DNA from 4 places in the Streptomyces sp. NPDC006510 genome. Region 4 is predicted to be linked to each of the others. Evidence: riboswitches for the same ligand, from Rfam matches in the RefSeq annotation. Region 4 holds a riboswitch; each other region holds the start of a gene.
The links. Region 4 has a riboswitch for cyclic di-AMP ahead of ABZY11_RS18540 (peptidoglycan DD-metalloendopeptidase family protein). Riboswitches for the same ligand answer to the same signal wherever they lie in the genome.
Positions count from the first base shown of each region.

Region 1: linked by a shared signal. The riboswitch ahead of ABZY11_RS21925 (NlpC/P60 family protein) and the one ahead of ABZY11_RS18540 (peptidoglycan DD-metalloendopeptidase family protein) in region 4 are both predicted to bind cyclic di-AMP.
Region 2: linked by a shared signal. The riboswitch ahead of ABZY11_RS18675 (M23 family metallopeptidase) and the one ahead of ABZY11_RS18540 (peptidoglycan DD-metalloendopeptidase family protein) in region 4 are both predicted to bind cyclic di-AMP.
Region 3: linked by a shared signal. The riboswitch ahead of ABZY11_RS04690 (transglycosylase family protein) and the one ahead of ABZY11_RS18540 (peptidoglycan DD-metalloendopeptidase family protein) in region 4 are both predicted to bind cyclic di-AMP.

Region 1 is NZ_JBEXPH010000071.1:25,516-33,319, reverse strand. Features, by position in the region: gene pcrA (DNA helicase PcrA) at 1-1,186, opposite strand, end outside; cyclic di-AMP (ydaO/yuaA leader) riboswitch at 1,445-1,610, shown strand; gene ABZY11_RS21925 (NlpC/P60 family protein) at 1,609-2,778, shown strand; gene ABZY11_RS21920 (hypothetical protein) at 2,834-3,187, opposite strand; gene ABZY11_RS21915 (NlpC/P60 family protein) at 3,502-4,560, shown strand; gene ABZY11_RS21910 (GNAT family N-acetyltransferase) at 4,637-5,392, shown strand; gene ABZY11_RS21905 (SprT family zinc-dependent metalloprotease) at 5,425-6,243, opposite strand; gene ABZY11_RS21900 (type I restriction endonuclease) at 6,248-7,804, opposite strand, start outside.
Region 2 is NZ_JBEXPH010000055.1:12,641-20,444, reverse strand. Features, by position in the region: gene ABZY11_RS18685 (PrsW family intramembrane metalloprotease) at 1-165, shown strand, start outside; gene ABZY11_RS18680 (aldo/keto reductase) at 398-1,342, opposite strand; gene ABZY11_RS18675 (M23 family metallopeptidase) at 1,578-2,720, opposite strand; cyclic di-AMP (ydaO/yuaA leader) riboswitch at 2,732-2,884, opposite strand; gene ABZY11_RS18670 (PP2C family protein-serine/threonine phosphatase) at 3,163-4,323, opposite strand; tRNA gene ABZY11_RS18665 (tRNA-Met) at 4,553-4,626, opposite strand; gene ABZY11_RS18660 (SPFH domain-containing protein) at 4,728-5,939, opposite strand; gene ABZY11_RS18655 (hypothetical protein) at 5,993-6,214, opposite strand; gene ABZY11_RS18650 (SHOCT domain-containing protein) at 6,475-6,894, shown strand; gene ABZY11_RS18645 (FAD-binding oxidoreductase) at 7,113-7,804, shown strand, end outside.
Region 3 is NZ_JBEXPH010000008.1:69,136-76,939, forward strand. Features, by position in the region: gene ABZY11_RS04675 (DUF501 domain-containing protein) at 1-398, opposite strand, end outside; gene ABZY11_RS04680 (septum formation initiator family protein) at 460-930, opposite strand; gene eno (phosphopyruvate hydratase) at 1,100-2,389, opposite strand; gene ABZY11_RS04690 (transglycosylase family protein) at 2,675-3,439, opposite strand; cyclic di-AMP (ydaO/yuaA leader) riboswitch at 3,443-3,614, opposite strand; gene ABZY11_RS04695 (transglycosylase family protein) at 3,915-4,877, opposite strand; gene ABZY11_RS04700 (cytochrome P450) at 4,983-6,293, opposite strand; gene ABZY11_RS04705 (nucleoside triphosphate pyrophosphohydrolase) at 6,303-7,277, opposite strand; gene ABZY11_RS04710 (SurA N-terminal domain-containing protein) at 7,324-7,804, opposite strand, start outside.
Region 4 is NZ_JBEXPH010000054.1:33,131-40,934, reverse strand. Features, by position in the region: gene ABZY11_RS18550 (tyrosine-protein phosphatase) at 1-706, opposite strand, end outside; gene ABZY11_RS18545 (alpha-galactosidase) at 932-3,028, shown strand; cyclic di-AMP (ydaO/yuaA leader) riboswitch at 3,325-3,479, shown strand; gene ABZY11_RS18540 (peptidoglycan DD-metalloendopeptidase family protein) at 3,485-4,411, shown strand; gene ABZY11_RS18535 (SGNH/GDSL hydrolase family protein) at 4,600-5,445, shown strand; gene ABZY11_RS18530 (hypothetical protein) at 5,461-5,733, opposite strand; gene ABZY11_RS18525 (STM4011 family radical SAM protein) at 5,857-6,735, opposite strand; gene ABZY11_RS18520 (STM4012 family radical SAM protein) at 6,744-7,804, opposite strand, start outside.

The DNA.
Region 1 (7,804 bases), on a different contig from region 4:
CGTCGTGCTCGGTGTCGGCGACGTAGCCGGTGATCCGGGCGCCCGTGCCGGCGTTCGTCCAGAGGTTCTTGGGGCGGCGGCTCTCGTTGCGCTCGATGACCGCGTTGGCGGCGGACAGGATCGTCTGCGTGGAGCGGTAGTTCTGCTCCAGCAGGATCGTGGTCGCGTTCGGGTAGTCCTCCTCGAACTGGAGGATGTTGCGGATGGTCGCGCCGCGGAAGGCGTAGATCGACTGGTCCGCGTCACCCACGACGCACAGCTCGGCCGGGGCGTCGCCCTCGCCCGCCGGGCCGACCAGCTCCCGTACGAGGGTGTACTGGGCGTGGTTGGTGTCCTGGTACTCGTCGACCAGGACGTGCCGGAAGCGGCGGCGGTAGTGCTCGGCGACGTCCGGGAACGCCTGGAGCAGGTGGACTGTCGTCATGATGATGTCGTCGAAGTCCAGCGCGTTGGCCTCGCGCAGCCGGGACTGGTACATCGCGTAGGCCTGGGCGAGGGTCTTCTCGAAGCCGTCCGCGGCCTGGCCGGCGAAGGTCTCCTCGTCGATCAGCTCGTTCTTCAGGTTGGAGACCTTGGCCGTGAACGACTTCGGCGGGAAGCGCTTCGGGTCCAGGTCGAGATCGCGGCAGACCAGGGCCATCAGCCGCTTGGAGTCGGCGGCGTCGTAGATCGAGAACGACGAGGTGAAGCCGAGCTTCTTCGACTCGCGGCGCAGGATGCGTACGCACGCGCTGTGGAAGGTCATGACCCACATCGCGTTGGCGCGCGGTCCGACGAGCTGCTCGACGCGCTCCTTCATCTCGCCCGCGGCCTTGTTGGTGAAGGTGATCGCCAGGATCTGGCCGGGGTGCACCCCGCGCTCCGCGAGGAGGTGGGCGATCCGGTGGGTCAGCACCCGGGTCTTGCCCGAGCCGGCCCCGGCGACGATGAGCAGCGGGGACCCCGCGTGGACGACGGCGGCACGCTGCTCGGTGTTCAGCCCGTCGAGGAGCGCCGCGGAGTCGATGACGGGGCGGTGCGCGCCGTCGCGGTAGTAGGCGTCCCTGGGCGGCGGGGGCCCGTCGAACACGCCCGCGAAGAGGTCCTCCGGCACCGCTTCGGGTGCGGAGTCCTCGGGGGGCGGCGGGGGCTCTTCCTCCGAGTGCTGGAGGCCGGCCAGGAAGCTGTCGTCAAAGAGGCTGCTCATCGCTTGTCGAGTCTAGGCCGCCGCACGGACACCCGTCGGCCGCATGGCGAACCGCGCGCCTACGACGGACACCCAGCGGAGGTGCGCGCCCACACCGCGTAAGGAATCAGGGACCCTTGCCCGCTCCGGGCACGCCGCTTCGACAAGGTCACGAAAACGTATCGGGCATATCGAACATCAACCTTCACAGCAGCACCATGGGTTGGCTAGCGTGCTCGACCGGGCGGCCCGTACCCCCTTGAGGCGAACCACGCCGAGCGGGCGCCTCCGCCGAATCCGGGCTGCCTCCGCGGGAGTTCGGAACCGGGGACCCATACGCAGCACCGGGGTGAATCGGTCCTTATCCCCCACTCGGACCGTAGGGCAGCCTTCCGTTCCGCCCGAACCCGACAGCTAACCCGGTAGGCGGTCCACGGAAGGAGATGCCGGCCTTGGCGTCGCATCGCAAACCGCGCACCCGGGTGCGCACCACCGCACCGGCCGTCGGGCTCACCACGGCGGCACTGGCGTCCGTGACCCTGCTCTCCACGCAGAGCGCCACGGCCGCTCCCGATCCGAAGCCCGGCATCGAGGACGTCCAGAAGAAGGTCGACGAGCTCTACCGGCAGGCGGGCACCGCGACCCAGCAGTACAACCAGGCGAAGGAAGCCTCCGCCGCCCAGCGCGCCAAGGTCGACGCCCTGCTGGACGACGTCGCGAAGCGCGCCGACAAGCTCAACGAGGCGCGCAGGACGCTCGGCGCCTACGCGGCCGCGCAGTACCGCAGCGGCTCCATCACGCCGAACGCCACGTTCTTCCTGGCCGACGACCCGCAGTCGTACTTCGACCAGAGCCAGTTGATGGACCGGATGACCAGCCGGCAGCAGCAGGCGATCACGGACTTCCGTACGCAGCAGGCCAAGGCGTCCAAGAAGCGCGCCGAGGCCGTGCGGAGCCTGGAGACGCTGACGACGACGCAGAACACGCTGCGCACCAGCAAGCAGGACGTCCGGACGAAGCTGGGCGAGGCGCGCACGCTGCTGTCGAAGCTGACCGCCGAGGAGAAGGCGCGGCTCGCGGAGATCGAGCGCAAGAAGGAGGCGGAGGCCAGGCGCAAGGCCGAGGAGCTGGCGAAGCAGCAGGCCGCCGCGAAGGCGGAGGCGGACCGCAAGGCCGAGGAGGCCGCGAAGGAGTCGGGTTCCGGCAGCGGTACAGGGACTGGCTCCGGCACGGGCACCGGTACCGGCTCGGACAGCGACGCGACCACCAAGGCGGAGAAGGTCCTCGCCTTCGCCAGGGCCCAGATCGGCAAGCCGTACGTCTGGGGCGCGACGGGCCCGGCGTCGTACGACTGCTCCGGGCTCACCCAGGCCGCGTGGAAGTCGGCGGGCGTGGACATACCGCGGACCACCTGGGACCAGGTCAAGATCGGCACCCGGGTCGCCACGGCGGACCTGCGGCCGGGGGACCTGGTCTTCTTCTACGACGACATCAGCCACGTCGGCATCTACAAGGGTGACGGGATGATGATCCACGCGCCGAAGCCCGGGGCGAACGTGCGCGAGGAGTCGATCTACTACATGCCGATCCACGGCAGCGTGCGGCCGGCGTAGCAGGCCTCCACGCGCCGCGCCGCCCCGGTGCCGGGGCGGCGCGGCGCGGGCGGGATCAGGTCCAGAGCGTGGCGATGAAGATGTTGAGCACCGTCAGTCCGCCCACCGCCGCGAAGGCGCCCTTGTCGACCGTCTCCTCGTCCCGCTTGATGTAGACGAGCGCGAGGATGACGACCAGGACCAGCGTCTTGACGCCGATCTTGATGTTGTTCACGTGGTTGCCGTCGGCCTCGTTCAGCCCGACCAGTGCGACACCGGTGACCAGCATGGTCAGCGCACCGTGCAGCATCGCCGGGACGAACCGGGCCGTTCCCGCGCCCATCGCCTTCATCTGGGTCAGGAAACCGCCCAGCAGGGAGGCGATGCCGATGATGTGCAGGGCGACGAAGACATGAATGAGTACGTCCATGAGGCCGCAGCCTAGCCCCGGCCATATCACCACTCGGCAGGCAGGTACACCTTCCCGATCGCTTCACTCACACCTGTACCAATTGCCTGACTCTGGTGCAATTTTCCCGATCACTGGACGACATCGCCACGCCAAATTCAGACAATAAGCGTCATTACGACTCCTGCCCGTGCCCCGGGTTTAGCGTCCCTGATCAGGTGACCGCCCGCACCGCCGCTCCGTACGCGGACGGCGCACCGGTCGCCCCGCCAGGAGTTGTGGCGGGCCCGTCGGTAGCCCCCGACGGGCAGTCGTCAGGAAGGACGCACGCCCTCGTGGCAGCGCATCGAAAACCCAAGCAGCGCCCGTACACCGGCCCTGCTGCCCGCACCGCGGCGACCCTCGCCCTCGCCGGGGCCGCCACCGCCGCCGCACTGCCGGGCCCGGCGCACGCCGATCCGCAGCGCACCCCCGCCCAGGTCAAGGCCGAGGTGGACCGGCTGTACCACGACGCGGAGGTCGCCACCGAGCAGTACAACGGCGCGAAGGAGAAGGCCGACGCCGCGGAGGACGCCCTCGACACCCTGCGCGACGAGGCCGCCCGCAGGACCGAGCGCCTCAACGCCTCGCGCGACGCGCTGGGTTCGTTCGCCGCCGCGCAGTACCGCACCGGCGGCCTCGGCACGTCCGTGCAGCTGGCGCTCTCCTCCGACCCCGACCAGTACCTGGAGCGGGCGTCGTACGTGGACCGGATCGGCGACCGCCGGGCCGCCGCGCTCGACAAGGTCCGCCATCAGGTCGCCCAGATCGCCATGCTGCGCTCGCAGGCCGAGGGGAAGCTGGCCGCACTCGCCTCCCGCCGGGCCGAACTGAAGAAGCACAAGGCGACGATCACGACCAAGCTGGCCGGTGCCCAGCAGCTCCTCGCCCGGCTGACCCCGCCCGAGCGCAGCGCCTACGAGAACTCCGACCACGGTTCGGCCGGCGCGCGTACCGCCGACCGCGCCGACCGCGCCACCGCGCGCGGCCCCGTCCGGGCGCCGAACGCCCGCGCCGCCGAGGCCGTCGCGTTCGCGTACGGGGCACTCGGCAAGCCGTACGTCTGGGGCGCCACCGGCCCCTCCTCGTTCGACTGCTCCGGGCTCACCCAGGCCGCCTGGCGCTCCGCCGGTGTCTCGCTCCCCCGGACCACGTACACCCAGATCAACGCCGGCCGGCGTGTCTCGCGCACCGAACTCGCCCCGGGCGACCTGGTGTTCTTCTACTCCGGCATCAGCCATGTCGGGCTCTACATCGGCAACGGACAGATGATCCACGCCCCGCGCCCCGGAGCGCCGGTCCGGATCGCGCCGATCGACCAAATGCCCTTCGCCGGGGCCGCCCGGGTGGCATAGGCTCCCGACTCCGATCCGGGTCGGCCCGTCGTCGGAGCGACCCGCCATCGATCAACCGGCTGGAGGACAACCCCACATGCCCATGGACACCGATGTCCAGTCCCATGCCCGTACGCTCGCCCAGCGCTCCCCGGACCACCTCCGGGTCGGACCCTTCACGGTGCGTTACAACCCCAACTGGTCGCTCAAGTACGCCAATTACGCCATACCCGACCAGGACGCCGAGCCGACGGCCGAGGATCTCGACGCGCTGATCGCGGTCTTCCGCGAACACGACCGGCTGCCCCGGCTGGAGTTCCTGCCCGGCTCGGCGCCCGCGGTCGAACCCGCGCTGCTCGCCGCCGGGTTCACCGTCGAGAACCGGGCCCCGATCATGGCCTGCGCACCGGGCGAGCTGCTGACGCCGAAGCCGGTGGACTTCCTCACGATCGCCGAACCGGCCACCGAAGCGGAGTTCGACGCCGCCGCACTCGTCCAGCACCACGGATACGGCGGGACCGGCGAACCCGAGGCCGGTGTGGCGGACTGGCTGCGCGCCGCGGTCCGGGACGGCGGGGTCGCCGCCCTTGCCACGGTCGACGGCGTACCGGCGGGCGCGGGCGGCTGCTCCGTCCCGGTCGACGGTCTCACCGAACTGGCCGGTCTCGCCGTGGCCGACGCCTACCGCCGCCGCGGCATCGGCGCCGCGCTCTGTGCCCATCTCACCGCGACCGCCTTCGAGCGCGGCTGCCGGGTGGTGTGGCTGGAGCCGGGCGACGCCGATGTGGAGCGGATCTACGCGGGGATCGGCTACCGCAGGATCGGCGAGAAGCTGAACATCTCGCTCGACTGACCTGCGGACGAGGCTCGACTGCACGCGGACTGTCAATCCCCGGGGACGCCCCTTGCGCGTGCCGTCGGGTCCGCGGGAACGTCCCCCAGCCAGACCCTCCGCCCCATCTCGTCCAGTTCCCCCTTGAGACGTTCGCATTCCGGGATGGCCCGACGCAGCAGCCGCCAGTAGTCGGGCCCGTGCCCGGCCACCCGGATATGCGCCAGTTCATGGGCGATGACGTAGTCGACGAGCTGGGCGGGGAGTTGGAAGACAGCCCAGTGGAGAGCCATCCGCCCGCCGTCGGCGGGGGTGGCGCCGTTCCGGTACGTGCCCCAGCGGCGCCCGACATCTCTCACGGTGACCGTCGGTTCGTCGACGTCCATGCGTGCGGCCCAGGGCTGGAGGCGCCCCTGCGCCCAGCCCAGTCCCACCTTGCGATACCAGGCGGTGACCGCGCGCCGGGCCAGTCGCATATCTGCTGCGGTGGCCTTGTCCAGGCACAGCCGCCCGGCGGACAGCCGGACCGGTGCGCCGGGATCGTCCACCAGCAGGAGCCGGTACTCACGGCCCAGGTACCGGTAGGTCTCGCCGTCGGTGAATTCACGCACCGGGTGCACCGGGCGCAGCGCATCGCGCAATCGGAGTTTGTCGTCGATCCACGGCCTGCTGTTCCGCACGAACGATTCGGCTCGCTGGGCCGCACACCCCGTCGGCGTCCGCAGCGTCAGCGAGCCGTCCCGCTCGACTGTGAGCCCGAGCTTCGATCGCCGTGCGCTCACCCGCACCAGGAACGCCCTGCCGTCGACCGTGAGCTCCTGCCCGTCGACGAGCGAGGGCGGGGCGGAGGAGAGGGGCGACGACTCGGACATCCCCTTATTGTCCCAGCCGCTCCGCCCGGAACGCCCCGGCGTGATCCTGCGCGAATCCCGCGATCGAATTGGAGAGCACGGTCAGCGGCTTCAGCCCGCCCTCGACCGGCCGCAGCTTGTTCTCCCGCAGCCGGGCCCAGATGTGCACCTGGAGGTCCTCCAGGCTGGTCTCCAACCCGGACCAGGACGCGCTGGAGACGTGCTCGGAGATGAGAGAGGCGAGGTCGACCGTCAGCGCGCGCAGGAACTCCTGGTCGAGTTCGCCGAAGACCGGGTGCTCGGCCATGTGGTCGGTGAGCTTGACGTACAGCTTCCGTTCCACCGGCGTCAGGCCTGCCGTCTCCGGATCCGCCTGCTCGGCCTGACGTGCCCTGTCGATGAGCGGGCCCAGTTCCCGCTTGATGTCCTCCCAGCGCCCCGCGAATTCGTCGAGCACCTGCTGGAGGTCGGCGGAGAGCTCTCGGTACACCTGGCGGTCGTCGTTCGCAATGCGCTCTTCGAGGTGGTAGCGGAGCGCCTGCTCGTGTTCGGCCGCGGACTCGCGGACATCGGGGATACCTCCCACGATCTCGTCGAAATCGGGGTCGAGGATGGAGACCGGTGCGATGGCCTGCGTGATCTCGGGCAACTCCAGATGGTCGGCGATCAGCGCCCGGACCTTGCGCCCGTAGCCCCGCATCGAGAACGTGCCGCCCGACTCGTCGCGGTAGTGCCTGCGGACCCGCAACTGCAACTGGGTCCATCGCCGGGCGTACGGCATCAGCTCCAGGGCCGCCTCGTGCGGGAGTACGCGCTCCAGCGCGTCCAGGAACGTCCCGAGAAGCCGGTCGTACTCGGCCCGCTCTTCCGGGTCGTGCAGAGCCATCATCGCCCGCCCCATGCCCCCGGGACCGTCCAGCCCGCCGGTACCCAGCCGCTTGAGGAACCGGCGGAGCTGCCGCGCCGCACCCGTCATCCCCGGTACCTCCGAGGACAGGCTGCGCAGCCCGTCCAGCACCGGCGGGTCACCCCGGTAGGCGGCCAGGGTCACGGCGAGGTTGTTCAGTACGCCGTAGTAGTCCACGACCCGGCCCTCGCGCTTGAGGCGGGCGGGCCGGTTGACGCGTGCCACGGCCTGGAGCAGTTCGGCATCCTGGATCGGGCGGTCCAGGTACAGCGCCTGCTCGATCGGGGCGTCGAATCCGGTCAGCAGCATCGACTTCACGATCAGGAAGGCGATCGGAGGCTTTTCGACCGGAGTATCCGGGACCTCATTGCTCCAGGGGTTCAGACCGACGGTGCCGCCCGGCAGCGGGTCGGTCTCTTCGGGGTGCTCGACTGCCCACGGGTTGTCGGGGGGCAGGTGAGGGAACGGCTCCAGGAACCGCTCGATGTGCTCTTCCTGGCTCTTCGGGTCGGTCCACTCCCGCCACAGGCCGCCCTTGCGTTCGTCGCCCTCCGAGATCACGGGCACGAAGTCCATCCGCCGCAGCACTTCCTGGTACTGCCAGGCACGCAGCAGGAGGATGTCCTCCCGGGTGTACTCCTCCGGCTTCTTCGCCCGCAGCGCCTCGCGGGCCGC
Region 2 (7,804 bases), on a different contig from region 4:
GCCCCCGCCCTGACCTACGCGGCCCAGGCAACGGGCCGCCTGCGCCCCTCGTACCCACCGCCCCCGTGGGCGGCCCCGGCGCCGCACCCGCAGTACGGCGCCGGCTACAACCCGTACATGCTGCCGCCCCGGCAGTCGACCTGGCACGGGCCGGTTCAGCACTGAGGGCTTCGGCGCACCGCGTCCACGAAACCGTCGAACAGTTCCTTCTGCGGCCGCAGACTCCGGACACCGGGGCTGTGGCCGGAGCCGTCGAAGAAGCCGAACGGCCGCCCATGGCGACGGTGAGACCTCTGCCGCATTCAGCGCGAATGCCCCAAGAGCGTTGCGCTCTCGGGGCATTCGTTGCGCATGAGCCTCCGCCGCACGCTCAGTAGCGGTGCGCTCCGCGTGCGCGTCAGGCGGATGCCTCGGTGAGTTCGGCCAGCTCCTGCTCGGTCAGCGAGAGGTCCGCGACGGCCAGCAGCGCGGGCAGCTGCTCGACCGTGCGGGCCGAGGCGATCGGGGCGGCCACGGTCGGCCGGGAGGCGAGCCAGGCCAGCGCGACGGTCGCGATCTCCGCATCGTGCTCCTGGGCGACCTTGTCCAGGGCGGCCAGGACCTTCTGTCCCCGCTCCGAGTCCCGGTACTTGCTGACGCTCTCGGCCCGCGCGCTCTCCACCGTGGCGCCCGGACGGTACTTGCCGGTGAGGAAGCCGGAAGCCAGGGCGAAGTACGGCACGGCGGCGAGCCCGGCGCGGGCGGCCGTGTCCTGGAGTTCGCCCTCGTACGTGTCGCGGGAGACCAGGTTGTAGTGCGGCTGCAGGGCGACGTAGCGGGCCAGCCCCTCGCGCTCCGAGAAGTCCAGGGAGGCCTGGAGCCGCTCGGGGCTGATGTTGGAGGCGGCGATCTCCCGGACCTTGCCCTCCTTCACCAGCTGGTCGAGGGCGGTGATGATGTCCTCGACCGGGACGGTCTCGTCATCGAAGTGCGTGTAGTAGAGATCGATGCGGTCGGTGCCGAGCCGACGCAGCGACGCCTCGGCCGCGGCCTTGATGTTGACGGGCGCGAGCCCCCGGTACGAGGGGTGGGTGGAGACCTTGGTGGCGACGACGATGTCGGCGCGGTCGGAGCGGGAGGCCAGCCACTTGCCGATGACCGTCTCCGACTCCCCGCCCTCGTTGCCCGGAACCCAGGCGGAGTAGCCGTCGGCGGTGTCGATGAAGTTGCCTCCGGCCGCGGCGTAGGCGTCCAGCACGGCGAACGACTGCGCCTCGTCGGCGGTCCAGCCGAAGACGTTGCCGCCGAGAGCGAGCGGGAAGACCTGAAGGTCGGAAGGGCCCAGCCTGCGAAGAGAAGTCATAAGTGGATCAACGAATTCCGGCGGGCCCGCTATTCCAGGTGCTCGCCGTTTTCCCCACCGCCGGCTCTCCCCCACCGGCCGCTCTTCCTCGCTGCCCTCTGCCCCACCGCCCGCTCTTCCCCACCGCTCACAACAGACCGGCAGCCCTGACGTCGGGGGGTGAGCGTCAGGACTGCCGGGGTTCGTCGGCCGGCGAACCGGCTCGGATCAAGAGGCCCGCGGGGCGGGCGTCGCCTCAGGGGTTGAGGCCCTTGCCGCGGAGCCAGGCCATCGGGTCGATGCCCGTGCCGTCGGCGGTGTGGACCTCCATGTGGAGGTGCGGTCCCGTCACGTTGCCGGTCGCGCCGACCCGGCCGATGGTGTCACCGGTGCTGACCTTCTGGCCGACGCTGACACCGATCGAGGACTGGTGGCAGAACCACAGCTCCGTGCCGTCGTCGAGTTCCAGCACCGTGCGGTAGCCGTACGCACCGGACCAGCCGGCCGACTTGACCGTGGCGCCGTGCACGGCCTTGATCGGGGTGCCGGTCGGGGCCGCGAAGTCGAGGCCGGTGTGGTAGCCGGAGGACCACATCGAGCCGGCCTGGCCGAAGGTCGAGGTGATCGTGTACGAGGAGGTCGGGATGGCGTAGCTGGCGGCGAGCTTGGCGAGCCGCAGGGCCTCCGCCTTCTTCTTGGCCTCCTCCTCCGCCTTCTTCTTCTCGGCGGCGGCCTTGGCCTTGGCCTCGTCCTGCTGCTTCTCGGCCTCGGCGGCGGCCTTCTCGGCGGCTTCCTTCTCCTGGGTCGCCTTGGCCTCGGCCGCGGCGGCGTCCTGCTGCTGCTCGGCCTGCTGGAGGATGCGGGCGCGGAGCGCCTCGCCCGCATCCGTCGTGCCCTGCTCGGCCTCGGCGGTGGTGATGCCGGCGGTGGTCAGCGGGGCGGTGGCGGCCGCGACCTCGGTCTTGTCCGTCTCGGACTCGTCGGAGAACAAGGAGCCCACGCCGGGAAGGGACTTGGCGTCGGGGAGGTTGTCCGCGATGGAGTCGGGCACGGAGATGGAGACCGGCGGCTTGCTCTGCGCGGTGGCCATGCCGCCCGCGCCGACCGCCGCGATGACGCCGACACCCAGCACCGTGGAGCTGCGGGCGAGTCCGTTGCGCTGCTTGGCGACGCGGTGCTTGCCGCGCACCGGGCGGACGGACTCCTCGGTGGGGTTCCACTCGTCCCAGCCGCGGTCGGACTCGCCGTTGCCGTCGGCGCGGAAGTCGCTGCCGAACTCACCGGTGAATTCGCCGGTGAAGTCGCCGCCGGGCTCGGTGCCGAAGTCGGCTCCGTAACCGGTGCCGTAGTCGGGATTGAACCGAGACGGGGCCTCGGGGGCAGGCTTGTTGGACGCCACGGGGGCGCACTCCTTTCCTTCCTTCTCGCCTACCGGGTTAGCTGACGGGTTCGGAGCAGGAAGGTCTCCTACGGGCCCCTCCGCCTCTCACGAGACACAGGTGTCCGATTCACCCCATGTAGGTGGTTCCCCGGTTCCCTTGCGGAATTCGGCGCTCGCGCACGGTGCCGCCACTGACGACGGCTGGGACGACCGCGCTGCGTTATCGAACGTTAATAGACACCGGGGTCGTATTCCAAGCCGTTCCCACTGATCGTTCACGTCTTTGGCCTGGACTTTACGGGGCAAAAGCGGGCGGAATCGGATGAGTTGACCGACCCTCAGCCACTACCCCGTTTCTGATGTTGCGTCAAATGTTATGCGGAGCGACGCCCTTCGGTTACGCACGGTGGCATCGCACCCGTCGCACCCCCGCACCGCACCCCCGCACCGCACCCGCCCCTCACGCCTCCTCAGCACCGACGATCCGCACGGTCCTCCGCCGGTCCGGCTGCCCCTCCGCGGGACGTGCGACCGCGAGCAACGCCATGTCGTCGGTCGTCTCGCCACCCGTGTGCAGGCGCACGTCGTCGGTCAGCGCGGACAGCAGTTCCTCGGGCCCCGGAAAGATCCGCCCGCGCAACCGGGCCGCCGGATCGTAGAAGACCCCCTCGGCGTTCCGCGCCTCGGAGAGGCCGTCCGTGTAGAGGAGCAGGGTCGTACCGGCCGACAGGTCCCACTCGTCCGTGTGCTCCTGCCACACCCCCAGGCCCATCCCGAGCGGCAGCGCGGGCACGGAGGGCTTCAGCACCTCCAGCGCCCCGCCCGGGTGCAGCAGGATCGGCTCGGGGTGACCGCGGTTGACGATCCGCACCCGGGCCAGCCCGGGCGGGATCTCGGCCAGCACGGCGGTGATGAAGCCCTCCAGCGCGTCGAGCCCGCCCCGCCGCGCCTCCTCCCGTGCCAGCGCCCGCTCCAGCCGCCCCGCCACCCCCTCCAGCGAGGGTTCCTGCTCGGCCGCCTCACGGAACGCCCCGATGACCACCGCCACCGTCTCCACGGCGTCGAGCCCCTTCCCCCGTACGTCCCCGACCACCAGCCGCACCCCCTGCGGGGTGTCCGCCACGGCGAACAGGTCGCCGCCGACGAACTCGTCCGCCTGCGCAGCCTCGTACCGCGCCGCGACATGCAGTCCGCCGGTCCGGTCGGCCGGCTGCGGCAGTACCGCGCGCATGGCCGTCTCCGCGACGAAGCGCGCGGAGGCCAGCTGCTCGTTGCCGCGCCGCACGACCCCGTTGATCACGACCGCGAGGACCGAGACGGTGGCCAGGGTGAGCAGCTCGATCAACGGCACGACGTCCGGCAACGTGCTGCTGTACAGCCGCAGCGCGATGACGGCCAGCATCGAGGCGATACCGGTGCGGATGGTGCTGGCCAGCGAGAAGAACGGGGCGGCGATCAGCGGAGCGGCCACGAACAACGGAATGGCGGTGAAGGTCGGCGGGGTGAGGAGGTCGAACACCAGCCCGCCGAGAATCATCAGGGCGGGCAGGGTGCGCACGAACGACCGGGTACGGGCCCCGCCCCCGGCCTGCCTGCCACGCCGCTTCTCCCGCTTCCACACCTGTGGTCTCCTGCCCGGTACGCGCGCGGCTGCGGACGGTACCGCGCCCCACCCCAGGCTCACCGGAGCGGAACGCGGCGGCGACTCCTCGTCGGCCAATGGGGGGACACATGTGGTGTGGCTCACGTACCGCCCAGACCCGGCCGCTGCCCCGGCCGCTGCGCGCGGGCCACGGACCGAACGATTCAGACCCGGCACGCTGTATGCGTGCCGGGCCTGAATTCTTCAGTAGCGGGGACAGGATTTGAACCTGCGACCTCTGGGTTATGAGCCCAGCGAGCTACCGAGCTGCTCCACCCCGCGTCGGTGAACACAACTCTACGGCATGTCCGGCGCTCTTTTGACCACTCGGGTTCTCCCGGCCTTCACCCCCGACCTTCGCCCCGGCCGTCACCCCTGCCGCATCAGGACGGATTCGTCTCGGAGATACGGGGAGCGGAAGTGGCCTTCCCATGGACCGCCGGCGGCTTCACCGGGTTCGCGCCCCGCTGCAACGAGTGGAGGATCGCCAGCCCCTGGCCGACGACGCCCGCCGCCATCTCGTTGACACCATTGGTGCCGTTGAGAACGGTGAGGTCGGCGCCGGACATGCCGCGGGCGGCCGCGTCGGCCAGGGCGGGCAGGTTCTCCACGATGCGGTTGGCCGCGATGAGCTCCTGGTTGCCGTCACGCAGTGAAGCGGCGCGCACACTGTTGGCGTCGGCCTGCGCCTGGGCGAGGGTCCGCTCGGTGTACGCGTCGCCGTCGGCCTCGAACTTCACCCGGTCACGGGCCGCCTCCGCCAGGGTGCGCTGCCGGTAGGCCTCGGCGTCCGCCGGACGCCGTACCTCCGCCTCCAGCCGCTGCGCGGCGAGCGAGGCCTGCCGCTCGGCCAGCGCGGTCTGCTCCTCGATGACCTCCTGCGAAGCCCTTGCCTGAGCGAGCGGCCCGGCCTGCGCGGCGCGGGCGTTGTACTGCTCGGTCTCGGCGAGGAAGCCGGCCCGCTTGATCGCGGTGTCACGTTCGTACTCCGCCTTGAGCGCGGAGGCCTGCTGCTCGCGCTGGCTGGCTTCCTGGTCGGCCTTGGCCTCGGCGATCCGGGCCTGGCTGGCGACCGCGGCGGCGTGCGGGGCGGCGAGGTTCTTGATGTAGCCGGTGGCGTCGTCGATCTCCTGGATCTGGAGGGCGTCCACGACGATGCCGAGCTTCTCCATCTCGCCGTGGCTGCCCGCGATGACCTCCTGGGAGACCCGGTTGCGCTCGCGGATGATCTGCTCCACGGTCAGCCCGCCGACGATGGAACGCAGGTGCCCTGCGAAGATCCGCCCGACGAGTTCCTCCATCTGCTCCTGCTCGGTCAGGAAGCGGCGGGCCGCGTTGGCGATGGACACGGCGTCGTCGCCGACCTTGAAGACCGCCACGGCCCGGACGTTGAGGCGGATGCCCTGCTGCGTCACGCAGTCCTCGGTGATCTCCGCCTCGCGCAGCGCCAGGGAGAGCATGCGCGCCTTCTGCTTCACCGGGAGCACGAAACTGCCGTGCCCGGTGACGATCCGGAACTGGGTGTCCAGCGTCTGCCCCTTGGAACCGGAGATGAGCATCGCCTCGTTGGGGGCGGGAACGTGCCAGAAGAACATCGGAAGACTCCTGCCGTACGTCACTGCTTCCGTGTGTAGGTCACTGCTTCGGCTCAGGACGGCAGGCGTTCCACGATCACGCCGCGCGCCGAGACCGCGTCGACGACAACGACGCGCACGTCCCTGTCGATCGACGTCGCCGACCATGCGGTGTAGGCCTCGGACCCACCCCGTACGGCCACCAGTACTTCGCCCGGCCCATCGGACGGAATCGGCACGGTGACACGGCCGATCGCCCCGACCGGGCTCCGGGCGGACTCATCTGCCCTGTGCATGCGCCCTCGCGAGCGTCCGTTCGTATGCCTGCTCACGCCGCTTCTCACGCGATGTCCCGCACCGCTTCATGGACACGAGTCAACCCCGCCTCCTGGAGGTCCGCGCCTCCTCGACACTTCCACGGTACTCCGCACCCGCCCCCGTGGAACGGCCCCGAAGGACGCCGGGCGAACAACGAGCGAGGGCAAATATGGGGTGATATGACTGAAATATCATTTGCCTGCCGCCGCGATCAACTCGCGCTGACCGGGAGCGAACCATGGACGACTACCCGTTGCTCGACCTCTTCTGGACCATGCTCTGGTTCTTCCTCTGGATCATGTGGCTGTTCCTGCTGTTCAAGGTCATCTCGGACATCTTCCGCAGCCACGACCTCGGCGGCTGGGGCAAGGCCGGCTGGCTGATCGTCACGCTGCTGCTGCCGTACGTCGGCGTCCTGGTGTACGTGATCGTGCGCGGCAAATCCATGTCCAAGCGGGACATCAAGGAGGCCCAGGAGCGTGACGCGGCCTTCAAGGCCTACGTACGGGAAGCCGCCGGCACCTCCGAAGCGGGCGGCGCCGACGCCACGAAGAAGGCGAGCCACGTCGACGAACTGACGAAGCTCGCCGAGCTCAAGGACCGGGGCGCCATCACGGAGGAGGAGTACCAGCAGGCGAAGGCGAAGATCCTCGCCTGATCCACGGCGCGTATGTCTCCCTCCACACCGTCCGGCGAACTGGCGGGGCGCCAGGACCGCGGGGAAGCTTGAGGAGACATCAGCCACGGTGGCCGTTTCCGCCCGCGCGGTTCTCGGGGGCCTGAGCCACGGCGTACAGCTGCTCGCACCGACGACCCGACAGGGGAGGCCGAGCGGGGTGCGGTCCCCATCTCGACGCGCGAGGAGATGGCCCGGCCATGAACGGCACCACGCTCGAAACCCTGGACGCGATGCGGATCGCGCTGCGCGGTCCCGTCATCGGGCCGCAGGACCCGGAGTACCGCCGGGCCCGCACGGTCTACAACGCCATGATCGACAAGCGCCCGGCGGCGGTGGTGCGGTGCACCGACGCGGCGGACGTCATGGCCGCCGTCGATTTCGTCCGGGACGAGGGCCTCGCGCTCGCGGTCCGCGGCGGCGGGCACAGCGGTGCGGGTCTGTGTCTGGTGGACGACGCCGTCACCATCGACCTCTCGCCCATGCGCTGGGCACACATCGACCCCGGCGCACGGACGGCCACGGTCGGCGGCGGCTCCACGCTCGGCGACCTCGACCACGCCGCCCACGCGTTCGGGCTGGCCACCCCCTCCGGAATCCAGTCGTCCACCGGCGTCGGCGGCCTCGCCCTGGGCGGCGGCCACGGCTACCTCACCCGCAGATACGGCCTGACGATCGACAACCTGCTGGCCGCGGACGTGGTCCTGGCGGACGGCACCTCGGTGACGGCGGACGGCACCACCCACCCCGACCTGTTCTGGGCGCTGCGCGGCGGCGGCGGCAACTTCGGCGTCGTCACCTCCTTCACCTTCCGGATGCACCCGGTGGACACGGTGGGCGTCGCCATCACGGTCTGGCCGGTCGACCGGATCCATGACGTACTGCGCTGGTA
Region 3 (7,804 bases), on a different contig from region 4:
AGGCACTTCACCCGGTCCGGCATGCCGCCCGCGCTCGGGAAGCCCTCCAGCACCTCGATGGCGTCGCGCCGTGCGATGTAGTCCTCATGGGCGGCCCGGTACGCGGCGGCCAGCTCGGGGTCCGTACCGAGGCGCTCGGTCATCTCCTTCATGACCCCGTTCGCCTCCAGCGTGCCGATCGCGGACGCGGCACGCGGGCACGTCAGGTAGTACGTCGTCGGGAACGGCGTACCGTCCTCCAGCCGGGGCTGCGTCTCGACCACGTCCGGGTTGCCGCACGGGCAGCGGTGCGCGATCGCGCGCAGACCGCGCGGCGGGCGGCCCAGCTGCTGCTGGAACGCGGCGATGTCCGCCTCGGTGGGCGCGGTGGACTCGGTCTGGGGAGGGGGCGTTTCCATGCCTGCCTAGGTTCTGATCGGGCTGCTCGAACTGCGGTTCTGCAGATGGATGGGAAGAGAGTCAGTCGCGGTCGGCGCTGTCGACGCCGTCCCAGAGGTTGGAGTGCCACGGCCGGCCGGACTCGTCCGTCCTGCCCTCGCGCTCCTTGACCGCGTCGGGGTCGATCACCGTGTAACCGGTCTCCCCGGGAAGAAGGTAGTGCAGGTGCGTCCGGGCCAGCTGCCTGATGTACGCATCGTCCTGGAGGCGCGCCTTCTCGTCGCGCAGCTCCTCGGTCCGGGCCTTGGCCTCCTGCGCCAGACGCTCCTGGTCGGCGATCTCGTCCCGCTGCGAGACGTACTGCCGCATCGGGTACGCGAGCGCGACCACGAGGGAGCAGACGACGAGCGCGAGGAAGGCCGCCCGGCCGGTGAGCCGTGAGCGGCGGGCCTGGCGGCGGTTCTGGGACCGGTAGACACGGGCAGCGGTCTGCTCGCCGAGCAGCCGCAGCCGGGTCGCGGTGGAGAACCGGTCCCGGTCCTTCGCGGCCATGTCTCCGCCTCCCCACTACACACGTCCGTCCCCGCACACGGTACGGGACCGAGTACGGGGACGGACGGACGCCATGACCTCCGGCCCCTGACGGGCCGGAAGGGATCAGCCCTTGCTGTGCCTACTGGTTCGCGGAGCGCTGTGCCTACTGGTTCGCGGAGCGCTGTGCCTACTGGTTCGCGGAGCGAAACCGCGGGAACGCCGAGCGGCCCGCGTACACCGCGGCGTCGTCGAGGATCTCCTCGATGCGCAGCAGCTGGTTGTACTTGGCGACGCGGTCCGAGCGGGCCGGGGCGCCGGTCTTGATCTGGCCGCAGTTCACGGCGACCGCGAGGTCGGCGATGGTGACGTCCTCGGTCTCGCCGGAACGGTGCGACATCATGCACTTGAAGCCGTTGCGCTGGGCCAGCTCGACGGCGTCCAGGGTCTCGGTCAGCGAGCCGATCTGGTTGACCTTGACGAGCAGGGCGTTGGCGGAGCCCTCCTCGATGCCGCGGGCCAGGCGCTCCGGGTTGGTGACGAAGAGGTCGTCGCCGACGATCTGCACCTTGGCGCCGAGCTTGTCGGTGATGACCTTCCAGCCGGCCCAGTCGTCCTCGTACAGCGGGTCCTCGATGGAGACCAGCGGGTACGCGGAGACGAGCTCCTCGTAGTACTCGGTCATCTCGGCGGCCGAACGGGACTTGCCCTCGAACTCGTACTTGCCGTCCTTGTAGAACTCGGACGCGGCGACGTCGAGCGCGAGCGCGATGTCCTTGCCCGGGGCGTAGCCGGCTTCCTTGATGGCCTCGATGATGAGGTCGAGGGCGGCGCGGTTCGACTCCAGGTTCGGCGCGAAGCCGCCCTCGTCGCCGAGACCGGTCGACAGGCCCTTGGTCTTCAGGACCTTCTTCAGCGTGTGGTAGACCTCGGCACCCCAGCGCAGGGCCTCGGAGAAGGACTCGGCGCCGATCGGCGCGATCATGAACTCCTGGATGTCCACGTTGGAGTCGGCGTGCGAACCGCCGTTGAGGATGTTCATCATCGGAACGGGCAGCAGGTGCGCGTTCGGGCCGCCGAGGTAGCGGAACAGCGGCAGGTCCGAGGCCTCGGAGGCGGCGTGGGCGACGGCCAGCGAGACGCCGAGGATGGCGTTGGCGCCGAGCGAGCCCTTGTTCTCGGTGGCGTCCAGGTCGAACATCGCCTGGTCGATCAGCCGCTGCTCGGTGGCGTCGTAGCCGACGAGCTCCGGACCGATCTGCTCGATCACGGCGAGGACGGCCTTCTCGACGCCCTTGCCCTGGTAGCGGTTGGGGTCACCGTCGCGAAGCTCAATGGCCTCGAACGCACCGGTGGAGGCGCCGGACGGAACGGCAGCACGGCCCGTGCTGCCGTCGTCGAGGCCGACCTCTACCTCGACCGTGGGGTTTCCGCGGGAGTCGAGGATTTCCCGGGCTACGACGACGTCGATGGACGGCACGAGGCATCTCCTTCTGGGATATGACGCTGGTTGTGCAGGGTCACTTTGGCCTTGCGACAAGAGCCTAACCGGCCCGGCCCGATCAGTCGGCCGACCGCCCGGCCCCTGGGACGAAAAAGGACCCAAGGGCTCACATTGCCGGGCAAACAGCCAGAAATTTACTGGTCGGTAACTACAACACTTGAACGGTCCGGCGCTCTCCCGAGCACAGACGGCGGAACCCCGGCCCGGCGCATACGGGGGATGCGCGCCGGGCCGGGGTGCTCAGGGAGGAGAGAGCCGTGACTACTTCGTCAGGTGCAGCTGCTGACCCGGGTAGATCAGGTCGGCGTCCTTGACGATGTCCTTGTTCAGCTCGAACAGCTGCTGCCAGCCACCCTCGACCTTGTGGTCGGCGGCGATCTGGCTCAGCGAGTCGCCGGAGACGACCTTGTACTCGCCGTCGCCCTTCTTGACCTTCTCGCCGGTCGGGGTGGTGACGGTCTTCTTCGACTCGGCCTGCGGGGCGGCGGAGCGCTCGGAGCGGGAGGCGGCGGGGGCCTCGGTGCGCTCGCTCTGCTTCGGCTGGGCCTGCTGGGCCGGCTGCGACTGCTGCTTCGGGGCGGCCGGGGCGCTCTGCTGCTCGGAGGCGCCGGAGTTCGAGGAGGAGCCGGTGTCGACACCCGGGTCGACACCGTCGTTGGTCAGGCCGCCGGCACCGGCGCAGGCCCAGGCACCCGGACCCTGCATGTCGAGGAGCTTCTCGGCGGTGGCGATCTGCTGGGCCTTGGTGGCCAGGTCGGCACGGGCGGCGTACTGCGTACCGCCGGCGGCGGCCCAGCTGGACTGCGAGAACTGCAGCCCGCCGTAGTAGCCGTTGCCGGTGTTGATGGACCAGTTGCCACCGGACTCGCACTGGGCGACGGCGTCCCAGGTGGCGACGGAGGCGGCGGAGGCGTTGGTCGCGCCCATCAGGGGCACGGCGACGGCGGCACCGGCGACACCGGCGAGCGTGGCGATACGGACGGCCTTGGACGGGCGGCGGTGCTTGCCCTTGCTGGAAAGCAGCATGGAACTTCTCCTCACCGACGCCTGCGAGGTGAGCTGTCGGGTTCGGGCCAAGTGAGTTGCCCGGTCGCACGTCCTAGCACGCGACTTCACCCCAAGCCGGTCCTGATGCGTCTTTCGACGATCGGGTCCGGCGCTTACCTGGGTCCCCCGCTCCTGCCTACGGCGCTTTACGCGTCTGTTCCCTTCGACCGACGGCAGGATTCGGCGTGACGGTCGACGGGGCCCGCGGTGCGAGCGATTCCGACCGTAAACATACGCAACCCTCACATTCAAAGATGGACACATCGGACAATCGGCCCGTACTTGCATCTGAAGAACCATCGTTTCCGCAGGTGGGACGCGATACGGGAGGGCCCCCCGGGCGCGACACGCCAGTTGACGCAAAGAGACCCATGTCTCACTTGCGCATAAGTGGACATAGGTCCCTGAACTGCCCCAGTTTTTGAGGCGCTTTTAGTCGATTATCAGACTTCCCTCACTTGGTCTTCACATCGAGATCGAGGCTCTGGCCAGGGAGGATGAGGTCCGGGTCGGAGCCGACGGCACCCTTGTTGGCCTCATAGAGTGCGGGCCAGCCGCCGGGAACCTTCTGTGCGTCAGCAATCGACCAGAGGTTGTCGCCGGGGCGCACGGTGTACGCGCCGTCAGCCGCCGGCTCGGCCGTGTCGCGCGCGTCGTTGCCGCCGCGGGAGGCATGACGGCCCGACTCCCGGCCGCCGCCGTCCGTGCCGCGGCTCCCCTCACTGGCCGGCGCGCCGCGGTGCTTGCCGCCCACACCGGTGGACGAGTCGGGCGAGCCGGACGGGTCACGGGGTGCGTCCGAGGGCGCGTCGGGGGACGGGGTGGTCGAGGCCGAGGGCTTCGGGGACGGCGAGGTCCCCCCTGACGGCTTGCCGGCCTCGTCCGAGCCGTCGGTGCCGTCCACGGCGTCCGTACCGTCCGAGGCGCGCTCGGAGGGCGTCGTGTCGTCGGACGGGTCCGCCGACGCGTCGTCAGCCGGCTTCGCGCTCCCGGTCGGGTCGTCGGCGGGTACGGAGCCCGGGTCGACGCCCGGCAGCGTCCCGTCCGCGGCGAGGCCGGAGATGACCGCACAGCTGGGCCAGGCCTGCGGGCCCCGGTCGTCCAGCACCTTCTGGGCCACCGCTATCTGCTGCGCCCGGCTGGCGAGGTCGGCGCGCTCCGCGTACGCCTCACCGCCGTACGCCTTCCAGGTCTCCTGCGAGAACTGCAGACCCCCGTAGTAGCCGTTGCCGAGGTCGGCGCTCCACATGCCACCGCTCTCGCACTCGGCCACCCGGTCCCAGGTCGTGGCGTCGGCCGCGTGCGCGCCGGAGGCGCCGAGCAGCGGGATGGCGATGGCCGATCCGGTCACACCCGCGGCGACGACGATGGCGGGTGCCTGACGGGGGCGACGGTGTCTGCCGTTCGCGGAGCCCATGGGGTTGCCTTCCGTGTGACTGACGTGTGACTGGTGAGTCGAACGGTGAACCTAGCGGGACTCGAACGCGCGTCACAAGTCGATGCAGCGCAGATCACGTGAAAGTCACAGAGTTGACAGGGTGTCATTTCCGGCGCCGGCGGGCCCCGGTGTGAACTCCACGGGGAGCGTGCGAAGTCCACGCATGATGAGCCCGCCACGCCACCGCAAATCGGTAGGTTCCACCGCAAATCGCAGGTCCGGAAGGCGGTTCAGCAGGGTGGCGAGTGCGGTCTGTCCCTCCAGCCGGGCGAGCGGCGCTCCCAGGCAGTAGTGAATGCCGTGCCCGTATCCGAGGTGCTGATTGTCACGTCGTGCGAGGTCGAGCGTGTCGGGGTCCGCGAAGCGCTCCGGGTCGCGGTCGGCGGCGGCGAGCACCACCAGCACGGGGTCCCCGGCCGCGATGTGCTGTCCGCCGAGCGTCAGCGGCTCGGTGGCGAACCGCCAGGTGGCAAGCTCCACCGGTCCGTCGTACCGCAGCAGTTCCTCGATCCCGGTCTCCAGCAGCCCGCTCTCCCCCGAGTCGAGGGAGAGTTGCAGCCGTTCGCGCTGACCGGGGTTGCGCAGCAGGGCGTAGACGCCGTTGCCGATGAGATTGACCGTGGTCTCGAATCCGGCGAAGAGCAGGATGAAGGCCATGGCGGCGGCCTCGTTCTCGGTGAGGTGCTCGCCGTGGTCGCTGGCCCGGATCAGCCCGGAGATCAGATCGTCCCCCGGGTTCTCCCGCTTGCGGTGGATCAGTTCGGCCAGATAGCCGCGCATCTTCTTCACCGACCTGGCCACCCCGCCGCGCGGGCCGCCGCCGTGGCGGATCATCATGCCCGCCCAGTCCCGGAAGTCGTCCTGGTCCTCGCGCGGGACGCCGAGCAGGTCGCAGATGGCGTAGATGGGGAGCGGGAAGGCGAAGTCGTGGATGAGGTCCGCCTCGCCCTCCGCGATGAAGCGGTCGATGAGGCGGTCCGTCAGTTCCTGTACGCGCGGTGCGAACCCGGCGACCCGGCGCGGGGTGAACGCCTTGGAGACGAGGCGGCGCAGCCGGGTGTGGTCCGGCGGGTCGATGTTCAGCAGATGCGTCATCAGCTCCGCCTTGCGCTCGCCCGGGATGCCCGTCTTCCCCTTGGCGTGCGCCGGCTCGGCGTGGTGCGCCGGGTTCTTGGAGAGCCGGGTGTCGGCGAGCGCCTGCCGCGCGTCCGCGTACCGGGTCACCAGCCAGGCCTCGACGCCGCTGGGCAGCGCGGTCCGGTGCACGGGGCTGTGCTCGCGCAGCCAGGCGTACGCCGGGTACGGGTCGGTGGCGAACTCCCATGTGAAGAGTTCGGGTGCGCCGGGACATGCGGCGGGGCGGTCGGCGGGCTGATCGGCGGGGCTGTGGTTCACCCCCCGACGTTATCCGTTGCCCTCCGCCGCCCTGATGGCGTCCCGGTACGCGCGGCCCGCGGCCCGCAGTGCGGCCTCGGGGTCGACTCCGTCCCGCTCGGCGCGTACGGCGAGGGCGAGGAGCTCGTAGCCGATGCCGTCGCCGGTGGGGAGCGGCACATCGAGGCCCGCGGTACGGACCCGGCCGGCCAGCTTCGCCGCCAGCGCCAGGCCGGGCTGGCCGAGCGGCACTCCGTCGGTGACCGAGTCGCGCTGCTTCTCGATGGCCTTGGTCCGCAGCCAGTGCGCGTGCACGTCCTCCGGGGTCTCGGCGCTCTCGTCGCCGAAGACGTGCGGGTGGCGGTGGATCAGCTTCTCGACGAGGGTCGCGGCCACGTCGTCGACGGAGAAGGGTTCCTCCCCGTCCTCGGGGCGGCCCTCCTCGGCGATCCTGGCGTGGAAGACGACCTGGAGGAGCACATCGCCGAGTTCCTCGCGCAGCTCGTCGCGGTCGCCGTCCTCGATCGCCTCGACGAGTTCGTACGCCTCCTCGATGGCGTACTTGGCGAGGCCCTCGTGGGTCTTCTGCGAGGTCCACGGGCATTCGATCCTGATCCGGTCCATGACCTGGACCAGATCGAGGAGCCGGGCGCCCGGCAGGTCGTACGAACCGGGCAGCAGCTCCAGGTCCGGCATTTGCACCCGGCCCGAACCGGCGAGCCGGGCCAGACCGTCGGTCAGCGGCTGGTTGCCCTCGCCGCCGGTGAGGACGACGACGGAACGGCCGCCCGCACAGGCGTCGACCAGCTCCTGCGCGGTGGGCGCGGAGTGCTCGACGGTGACGCCCGCCTCGCGCAGATACGGCAGCTGCGGGTGGTCCGGATCGGCGCAGAGCACCCGGTCGGCGGCGTGCAGCGTCTGCCAGGCGGGCCAGGACAGGAGTCCGGGCGCGACGCGGTGGCTGGCGGTGAGCAGAACGATACGGCCGGGGTCTTCAGCGTTCACCGTTCGAATCTACCCCGGTCGTTCCGGTCGCCCGTGCCGCGGCCGGTCAGGCGCCGGCCTCGGTGTCCGCGCCGGCCGGCTTGGTGACCTGGGTGATCCAGGGGGCCTTGTAGTCGGCGAGCTGGGTCTGCTTGTTGTCCCAGGTGCCGTAGCGCGGATTGACATCGACGCGCAGTGCCTTCGACGCCTTGCCGAGCGCCTCGCCGACCGCCTGCTGGCCGGCGGGCTGCTGGAGGTCGGCGCCGAGCGCCTGGGCCAGCTTCGTCAGCTGGACCTGCTCGCGCAGGACGGCGTCGATCTGGCCGGGGGCGACCCAGCTCTGCTGGAGCATCGCCGTCCGCAGCCGCGCCTCCCCGCCGGACTGGGCGGCCGCCGCCTTGCGCATCTGCTGGATCTCGTTGCGGTTGACGGTCACGCCCGCGTCCTGTGCGGCCCGGTCCAGGACCCGGTCGAAGATCATGCCGTGCAGCTTGGCCCGGCTGAGCTGTCCGGACTTGTCGATGAGCTGGGAGGCGTCCTTCGAATCG
Region 4 (7,804 bases):
TGGCGAACGCCGCGGCGAGGTACTCGGCGTGGGCGCCGAAGAGCGGATTCAGCAGTTCCACCACCTCGGCCGACATGCCCTGCGCCGAGGTGTCGCTGCGACGCACCTTGTAGCGGCGGTGCGCGTCGTTGGACTTCAGATAGTCGGCCTCAATGGCATCGCGCTCGACGCCGACGGCGAGCAGTGACACCGCGATCGACAGACCGGCCCGGTCCTTGCCCGCCGCGCAGTGCATCAGGGCGGGCACGCTGTCCTCCGCCAGGGAGTGCAGGACCCGGCTGTGCTCGGCGGTGCGGTCCCGGATGATCGAGCGGTACGAGGCGATCATCCGGTTCGTTCCCTTGCCGTCGGCGAGGACCGAGCGCAGCTGCTCGACATCGCCGTCGCGGACCATGTGCCAGAACTGTGAGCCGTCGGCCGGGTCGGAGAGCGGGATGCTCACATTCCGTACGCCCGGCAGATCCACGTCCAGCCCGTCGAGCCTGCGGTCGGCGGCATTGCGGAAGTCGAAGATCGTGTGCAGGCCGAGGCCGCCGAGGAAGGAGGCGTCCTCGGCGGTGGCGTGTGCGAGGTGACCACTGCGGAAGAGCCGCCCGTGCCGCACCCGCCGGCCGTCCGTGGTGGGCAGCCCGCCCACGTCGCGGAAGTTACGGACACCCGCCAGCTCGGGTTCCGTCGACGGGACCTGTGGCAACTGCTGCGTCACGGTGACTCCTGGAGTGTCTGGTGCCGGCGCGAGTCACCGGCGAGGCCACTCCGGCGACGATACGACATTGATTCCTCAGGCAATCATCTCGGCCTTTCCCTGTCGATACCCGGGCGAACTCCGGTTCTCCCGCGGCGAATCCGCCCGGTGAATTCCTCGCCAGGCCGTTGCCCGTGCCCCGCCGATGGTCGATGATGTGCGGAACTGTTTGAATGTGGGGATACGATGATCGAGACGGGCAACACCGGCCGGACCTGGCTGCTCACCGGGGCGAGCAGCAGCTACGCACTGCGACTGACCGAGCAGGACGAGCTGATCCATCTGCACTGGGGGCCGAGGATCACTCTCGCGGCGGCCGAGGCGCTGGCCGCGGCACCGGAGCTGCCCTTCAGGGCCTTCGAGTCCCATCTCGACGGCCGGGAGGAGTATCCGGTGGAGGGCGGCCCCAGGTTCGTCCGCCCGGCACTCTCGGTACGCACCCCCGAGGTTCGCGGCACCGAGTGGGCCTTCGGCGCCGCCGTGGTGGACGGGGACGAACTGCGGATCGACTTCACCGACTCCGTGCACCGGCTCGCCCTCACCCTGCACTACCGGATGCGGGACGACTCCGATGTCGTGGAGCGCTGGGCCACCGTCGCCCACGCCGGACCGGACGGCGCGCCGCTGGAGTTGCTGCGCGCCGACGCGGCCGCCTGGTCGCTGCCCGCCCGGGACGGCTGGCGGCTGAGCCGGCTGCACGGACGCTGGGCGGCGGAGTCGCGGATCGCGCGGGCGGAGCTGACCTACGGCGAGAGCGTCATCTCCAGCAGGCGGGGCCACACCGGCCACCAGTACCTGCCGTGGGTCGCGCTGGACGCCGACGGTGCGGCGACCGAGGAGAGCGGCGAGGTCTACGGCTGCGCGCTCGGCTGGTCCGGGTCGTGGCGGATCTCCGTGCAGCGGCTGCCCGACGGGCTCGTACAGATCACCGGCGGCGCCGGCTACGACGACTCCGGACTGCTGCGGCTCACGCCGGGGGAGTCGTACACCACGCCCGTATTCGCCGGTCTGTGGAGCGGGCAGGGGTTCGGCGGCGCGAGCCGCGCCTGGCATGCCTGGCAGTTGGCCCATGTGATCCCGGACGCGGAGAACCTGCGGCCGGTGCTCTACAACTCCTGGGAGGCGACGGGCTTCGACATCTCGATGGACCAGCAGCGTGCCCTCGCCGAGCGCGCCGCCGCGATGGGCGTCGAGCTGTTCGTGGTGGACGACGCGTGGTTCGGGCAGCGGACCAGTGACCGGGCCGGGCTCGGCGACTGGACGCCGAATCCGGACCGCTTCCCCGGCGGCCTGAAGCCGCTCGCCGACGAAGTGCACGGGCTCGGCATGCAGTTCGGAATCTGGGTCGAGCCGGAAATGGTCAATGCGGACAGTGATCTCTATCGCGCCCACCCCGACTGGGTGCAGCACTTCCCCGGGCGGGCGCGGACGGAGTACCGCCATCAGCTGGTGCTCAATCTGGCTCGCCCCGATGTGCAGGAGTATCTCTGGGAGCAGCTGGACACGCTGCTCTCCGAAACACCTGTCGACTATGTGAAATGGGACTTCAACCGCTGCTTCACCGATGCGGGCTGGCCGGGCGAGGAGTACCCGCAGAAGCTCTGGATCGAGCACGTGGACGCGCTGTACGCGCTGATCGACCGGCTCAGGGCCGCGCATCCCTCGGTCGCGTTCGAGTCCTGCTCGGGCGGCGGCGGCCGGATCGACCTGGGGATCCTGTCCCGTACGGACCAGGTGTGGACCTCCGACAACACCGACCCGCTCGACCGTCTCGCCATCCAGGAGGGCTTCGGGCACCTCCATCCGGCCCGGGTGATGGCCGCCTGGGTCACCGACAGTCCGAACCACCAGCTCAACGGCAGGGTCAGCTCGCTGCGCTTCCGTTTCGTGAGCGCGATGGCCGGTGTGCTCGGGGTCGGCGGGGACCTCACTGAATGGAGCGAGGAGGAGCTGGCCGAGGCGCGGACCTGGGTGGACATCTACAAGGAGATCCGGCCGATCGTGCAGTGGGGCGAGCTGTACCGGCTGCGCGAGCCGCGCGGCGGACTCAGTGCGGTCCAGTACGTCCACGGGGAGGAGACCGTGGTCCTGATGTGGCTGGAGGCGCAGAGGTACGGGGAGCGGCCCCCGGCTCTGCGGCTGCGCGGGCTCGACCCCGCGGCGACGTACACCTGCCTGGACACGGGGGCGGTGCACCACGGTTCGGCGCTGCTGCATCAGGGACTGCACACCGGACTCCGAGGCGATCTCGACGCGCGGGTGCTGAGGCTCCGACGGGGGTGACACTCGCGGCATGTCCGTAATGCGGTTATTTGCCATAACATGCCCCGTTTATGCGGGACATGGGTGCCGCCTCGTGAGCGGAATCATATCCGTGACGGTGTGTGGTGACGGCAATGTTGGGGCATCCGTGCGCGGCGCGGAAATCAAAGATCCTTAATCCACGGAGTGTGACCGGAATTCCGCGCTGAATTCCCGGCGCGGATTCCGGCGTGGAACCCGTGGCTTGTTCTCGTCGTCCCGGCTCGCTTACGGTCACCGTCAATCCGGACGGACCGCCTAATCCTGCCGCCGACCGGAATCCGCATCCACTCATCGCGTGGCAGGAGCGGGGGAACCAGGTAAGCCGCCGACCGGAGAAATCCGGTCGGCTCGGGGTGAAGTCGCGCTCGGCGCGGCCGGGCATCTCCAGCCCGAACCCGACAGCTCACCTCGTAGGCGCCGGAGAGGAAGTACTTCATGCCCATATCGGGTAAGCACCGTCGTCCGAAGATCAGCACCATCGCCCGTGGCGTCGCCGCGGCAAGCGCCGGCGGCGCCGTCGTCGCACTGCCGCTGCTCGGTGCCACCGGTGCCCACGCCGTGGAGCAGGCCGCTCCGGCCGCCGCACCGAAGTCGGCCGCCGCCACGCAGGCCGCGCCGGTCTCCCAGAAGCAGGCCGCCACCACGACGTACTCCGTCGTCTCCGGCGACTACCTGTCGAAGATCGCCGCCGAGCACAAGATCAAGGGCGGCTGGCAGAAGCTGTACCAGGACAACCGCAAGGTCGTCGGCGAGGATCCCAGCCTGATCTTCCCGGGCATGAAACTGACCCTCGTTGCCAAGGCGTCCGGCAACGCCGCGCCCACCGGCGCCGGCACCGGCTCGGCCCTCCCGTCGAAGGCGCCCTCGGTCGCCTCGTCGGCCGCGCAGAAGTCCGCCCCGGCCAAGTCCGTGACCGCCGCCCCGGAGACCAAGGCCCCGGCCGCCCGGAGCACCGCCTCCGGTTACGCCCACCCGGTCCCCGGCAACCACACCACCAACTACCGGGCCTCCGGCTCCAACTGGTCCAGCGGCAGCCACACCGGCATCGACTTCCCCGTCGCCACCGGCACCAGCGTCAAGGCCATCACCTCCGGTACCGTCGTCACCGCCGGCTGGGGCGGCGCGTACGGCAACCAGGTCGTCATCAGGCACGCCGACGGCCACTACTCGCAGTACGGCCACATGTCCTCCCTCTCCGTCTCGGCGGGTCAGGCCGTGAGCGCCGGCCAGCAGGTCGGCCTCTCCGGTGCCACCGGCAACGCCACCGGCCCGCACCTGCACTTCGAGGTCCGCACGGGCCCGGGGTACGGCTCGGACATCGACCCGATCGCCTTCCTGGCCTCGCACGGCATCTACGTCTGAGCCGAACGGCCGGGCAGCTGAGCGACAAAGCATGACCTGAGCAACACAGCAGGGGCGGTGCGCGGCGGCGCACCGCCCCTCTGCTTATTCCCCCTTTACCAAAAACTGACCGGGTGGTCTATCTCACCACCCGTCAACCCCTTATTACGGTCGCGTAGGTCACATTCAGCGGTGCAGGATAAGCGTTTGTGGCAGACGATTCGAGAAAAAACCAACGTGGCGTCAACAACCGACAGGGCGTCATCGGGTCGTACGCGGCGATCGGCGACAGCTTCACCGAGGGAGTCGGCGACCCCGGCCCGGACGGGACCTTCGTCGGCTGGGCGGACCGTTTCGCGGTACTCCTCGCGGACCAGCTCCCGGACCCCGATGCGGCGACGGGCGCCGAAGGCTCCGCGCACGGGAATTTCGGGTACGCCAATCTCGCCGTACGCGGACGCCTCCTCGACCAGATCGTCGAGGAGCAGGTGCCCCGCGCCAGGGAGCTCGCACCCGACCTGGTGAGCTTCTGCGCCGGCGGCAACGACATCATCCGGCCGGGCACCGACCCCGACGACGTGGCCGAGCGCTTCGAGCGCGCCGTCGCCGAGTTGACCGAGGCGGTCGGCACGGTCATGGTCACCACCGGCTTCGACACCCGTGGCGTTCCCGTGCTGCGCCATCTGCGCGGCAAGATCGCCACGTACACCGCCCATGTACGGGCCATCGCCGACCGCTACGACTGCCCGGTCCTGGACCTGTGGTCGCTGCGGTCCGTCCAGGACCGGCGCGCCTGGGACGACGACCGGCTCCATCTGTCGCCCGAGGGACACACCAGGGTCGCGCTGCGCGCCGCCCAGGTCCTCGGCATCGACGTGCCGGCCGACCCCGACCAGGAATGGCCCCCGCAGGCACAGCGTGGCACCCTCGAAGTGCGGCGCGACGACATCCACTGGGCGCGCGAGTACCTGGTTCCGTGGATCGGCCGACGGCTGCGCGGCGAGTCCTCGGGCGACCACGTCGAAGCCAAGCGCCCGGACCTCCTGCCGCTCTAGGGTCTTTCGTCTGGATCAGGCCGGACCCCGCGAGCCCGGCGTGATCCAGTCGAGAAGCCACTTGATTGCGGAAGTGTCTCCGCTGGCCGCGGTTTGCTCATCCTCGACAAAGTCGCCGCCCACTGCCGGCGAATCCCCGCTTCGGATCGTTGGCCCCTCGCGGGTTCCTTCGCCCGTGCCCTCATCCGGTCGGCGAAGCGATTCGGGCCGCGTGACGAAGCGGGCGAGATCCTCGGCGGAGCCGCGGGGCAGGCAGGCCACCACCGCCTCCGGCAATGTCGTGATCACGGCGCGCAGCCGCGCGCCGAGGTCCGGGAGCGGGGACCAGGACGAAGCGGGGACATTGACGGTGACAAGCAGCAGGTCGCCCTCGTAGCAAGGCCGGGGTCGCTCGCCGGACCCGCCTGGACCTCAGGCCGGTCCGGCGGGCCACGACAGCGGATCCGCCGGTATCCGCTCCAGCACACCGCCCGCGAAGACGTCGTACAGCGGCAGCGTCTCCAGGTGCACATAGCCGATGTGGCAGTCGCAGACCGCCAGCGGACAGGCGCGCGGCCCGAGCGCCCGCCGGTAGCTCCCGTCGTAGAGGTTGCCGAGCTCCGCCGGTACGAAATGGCAGCGCCGCACGGTGCCGTCGCCGTCCACCGAGATCACCGACTCACCGGTCCTGCAGGGCAGCCCGGCCGACCGGTGCGGATGCCGGCTGTAGGGGAAGAGCGGGTCGATGGCCGTCCAGCGGTCCGCCTCCTCGTCCGTATAGGTGTGGCCCTCCGCCGCGTTCACCCAGAGATAGACCTCGTCCGGCAGCGCGGCGCGCAGCCGCCGTGCCTCGTCGAGATGGTCGTCGAGCCCGACCACACCGACACTGTGCCGGATGCCGAGCGCGGTCAGCTCCCGGCACTTGGTGAGGAACCGCTCGTGCGGCGTCTGCCCCGGGTGGTACGTGCACCACAGCGCGATCTTCTCGCGGCCCACCTCACCGGCCTCGGCCAGCCAGCCCGTACGGCTGCTGATGTTGGTCTGGATCGCGACCCGGCGGATGTGCGGCAGCTGCGCCAGCTCGACCAGCGCACGGCGGTACCAGGAGCGGACCAGGCCCTCGCCCCACGGCGTGAACAGGACCGAGATCCGGTCATCGGTCTGCGCCGCGGCCCACGCTGTGAACCGCTCCAGCGCGGCCCGGTCGGCACGCAGTTGCTCCGGGCTGTCGCGCCGCTTGGCGAACGGGCAGTACGGACAGTCGTAGTCGCACGACGAGAGCGGGCCGCGGTAGAGGATCGTCAGGTCCATGGGCGGGCTCACTTCAGTTCGTACGCGGCCATCGCGGCGCGTACGTCGGGGGAGAAGAGTTCCGGGCCCAGCGCGTCGGAGTGGGCCAGGCCCTCGGGGGAGAGCCGTAGCAGTCCGGACGCCCCGGCCGGTGCGTCGAGCCAGCCGCGTGCCTCGAACCGGGCCAGCTCGGCGGGGAAGTCGTCGGCCGGCGAGGTGCCGAACCGCTCCCGGTAGTCGGCCAGTCGCAGCCCCTCGGCCTGGAGGACCGACTGCAGGAGATGGCGCCGGCGGGCCTCGTCGCCGTCGACGTACCGTCCGACCTCCGCGTGCGAGAAGTCCTCGGTGGCGGCGTAGCCGTCGATGATCGCCCGCACCTCCCGCATCTCGACCGCGTAGTCGAAGGAGTAGTGCAGCTTGGTGGTGTACGAGCGGGCGCCGCACCCCAGGCCGATCATGCCGTCGGTCTGGCAGGCGTAGTCGTCGGGGCCGTCCGTGCGCGGGGCGTCGGCGCGGCGGAACATCCGCATCGAAACCTGCTCGTAGCCATGGGCCAGGAGATGGTCCCGGCCCGCCCGGTACAGCCGCAGCCGTTGTTCGTCCCAGGCCGCGTCGGCCGACGCCCCGCCGTCCGCGTCGAGCCGTCCCAGACCGGTCAGCGGGCGCACGTACAGCGGGTAGAGATACAGCTCCTCCGGCCGCCAGCCGAGCGCCGCGTCCAGCGAGGTGCGCCAGCTGTCCTCGGTCTGCCCGTCGATGCCGTAGATCAGGTCGATGTTGAGGACCGGGATACAGGCATCGCGTATCCGGTCCAGCGCCGCCTCCACATCGGCCCGCCGCTGCGGGCGCACCGCGGCCCGCGCCTCCGCTTCGACGAAGCTCTGCACCCCGATGCTGATCCTGGTCGTACCGCGGTCGGCGAGGACGGCCAGCCGGTCGGCCGTCGCGGTCGACGGCGACGTCTCGACCGAGAGCGGAACGGACCGCAGATCGGCGCCCATCCGCTTCTCCGCGATGTCGCAGAGCCGCTCCAGCTCCGCCGCGGTCAGGAACGTGGGCGTACCCCCGCCGAACGCGGCCGCGGCGAAAC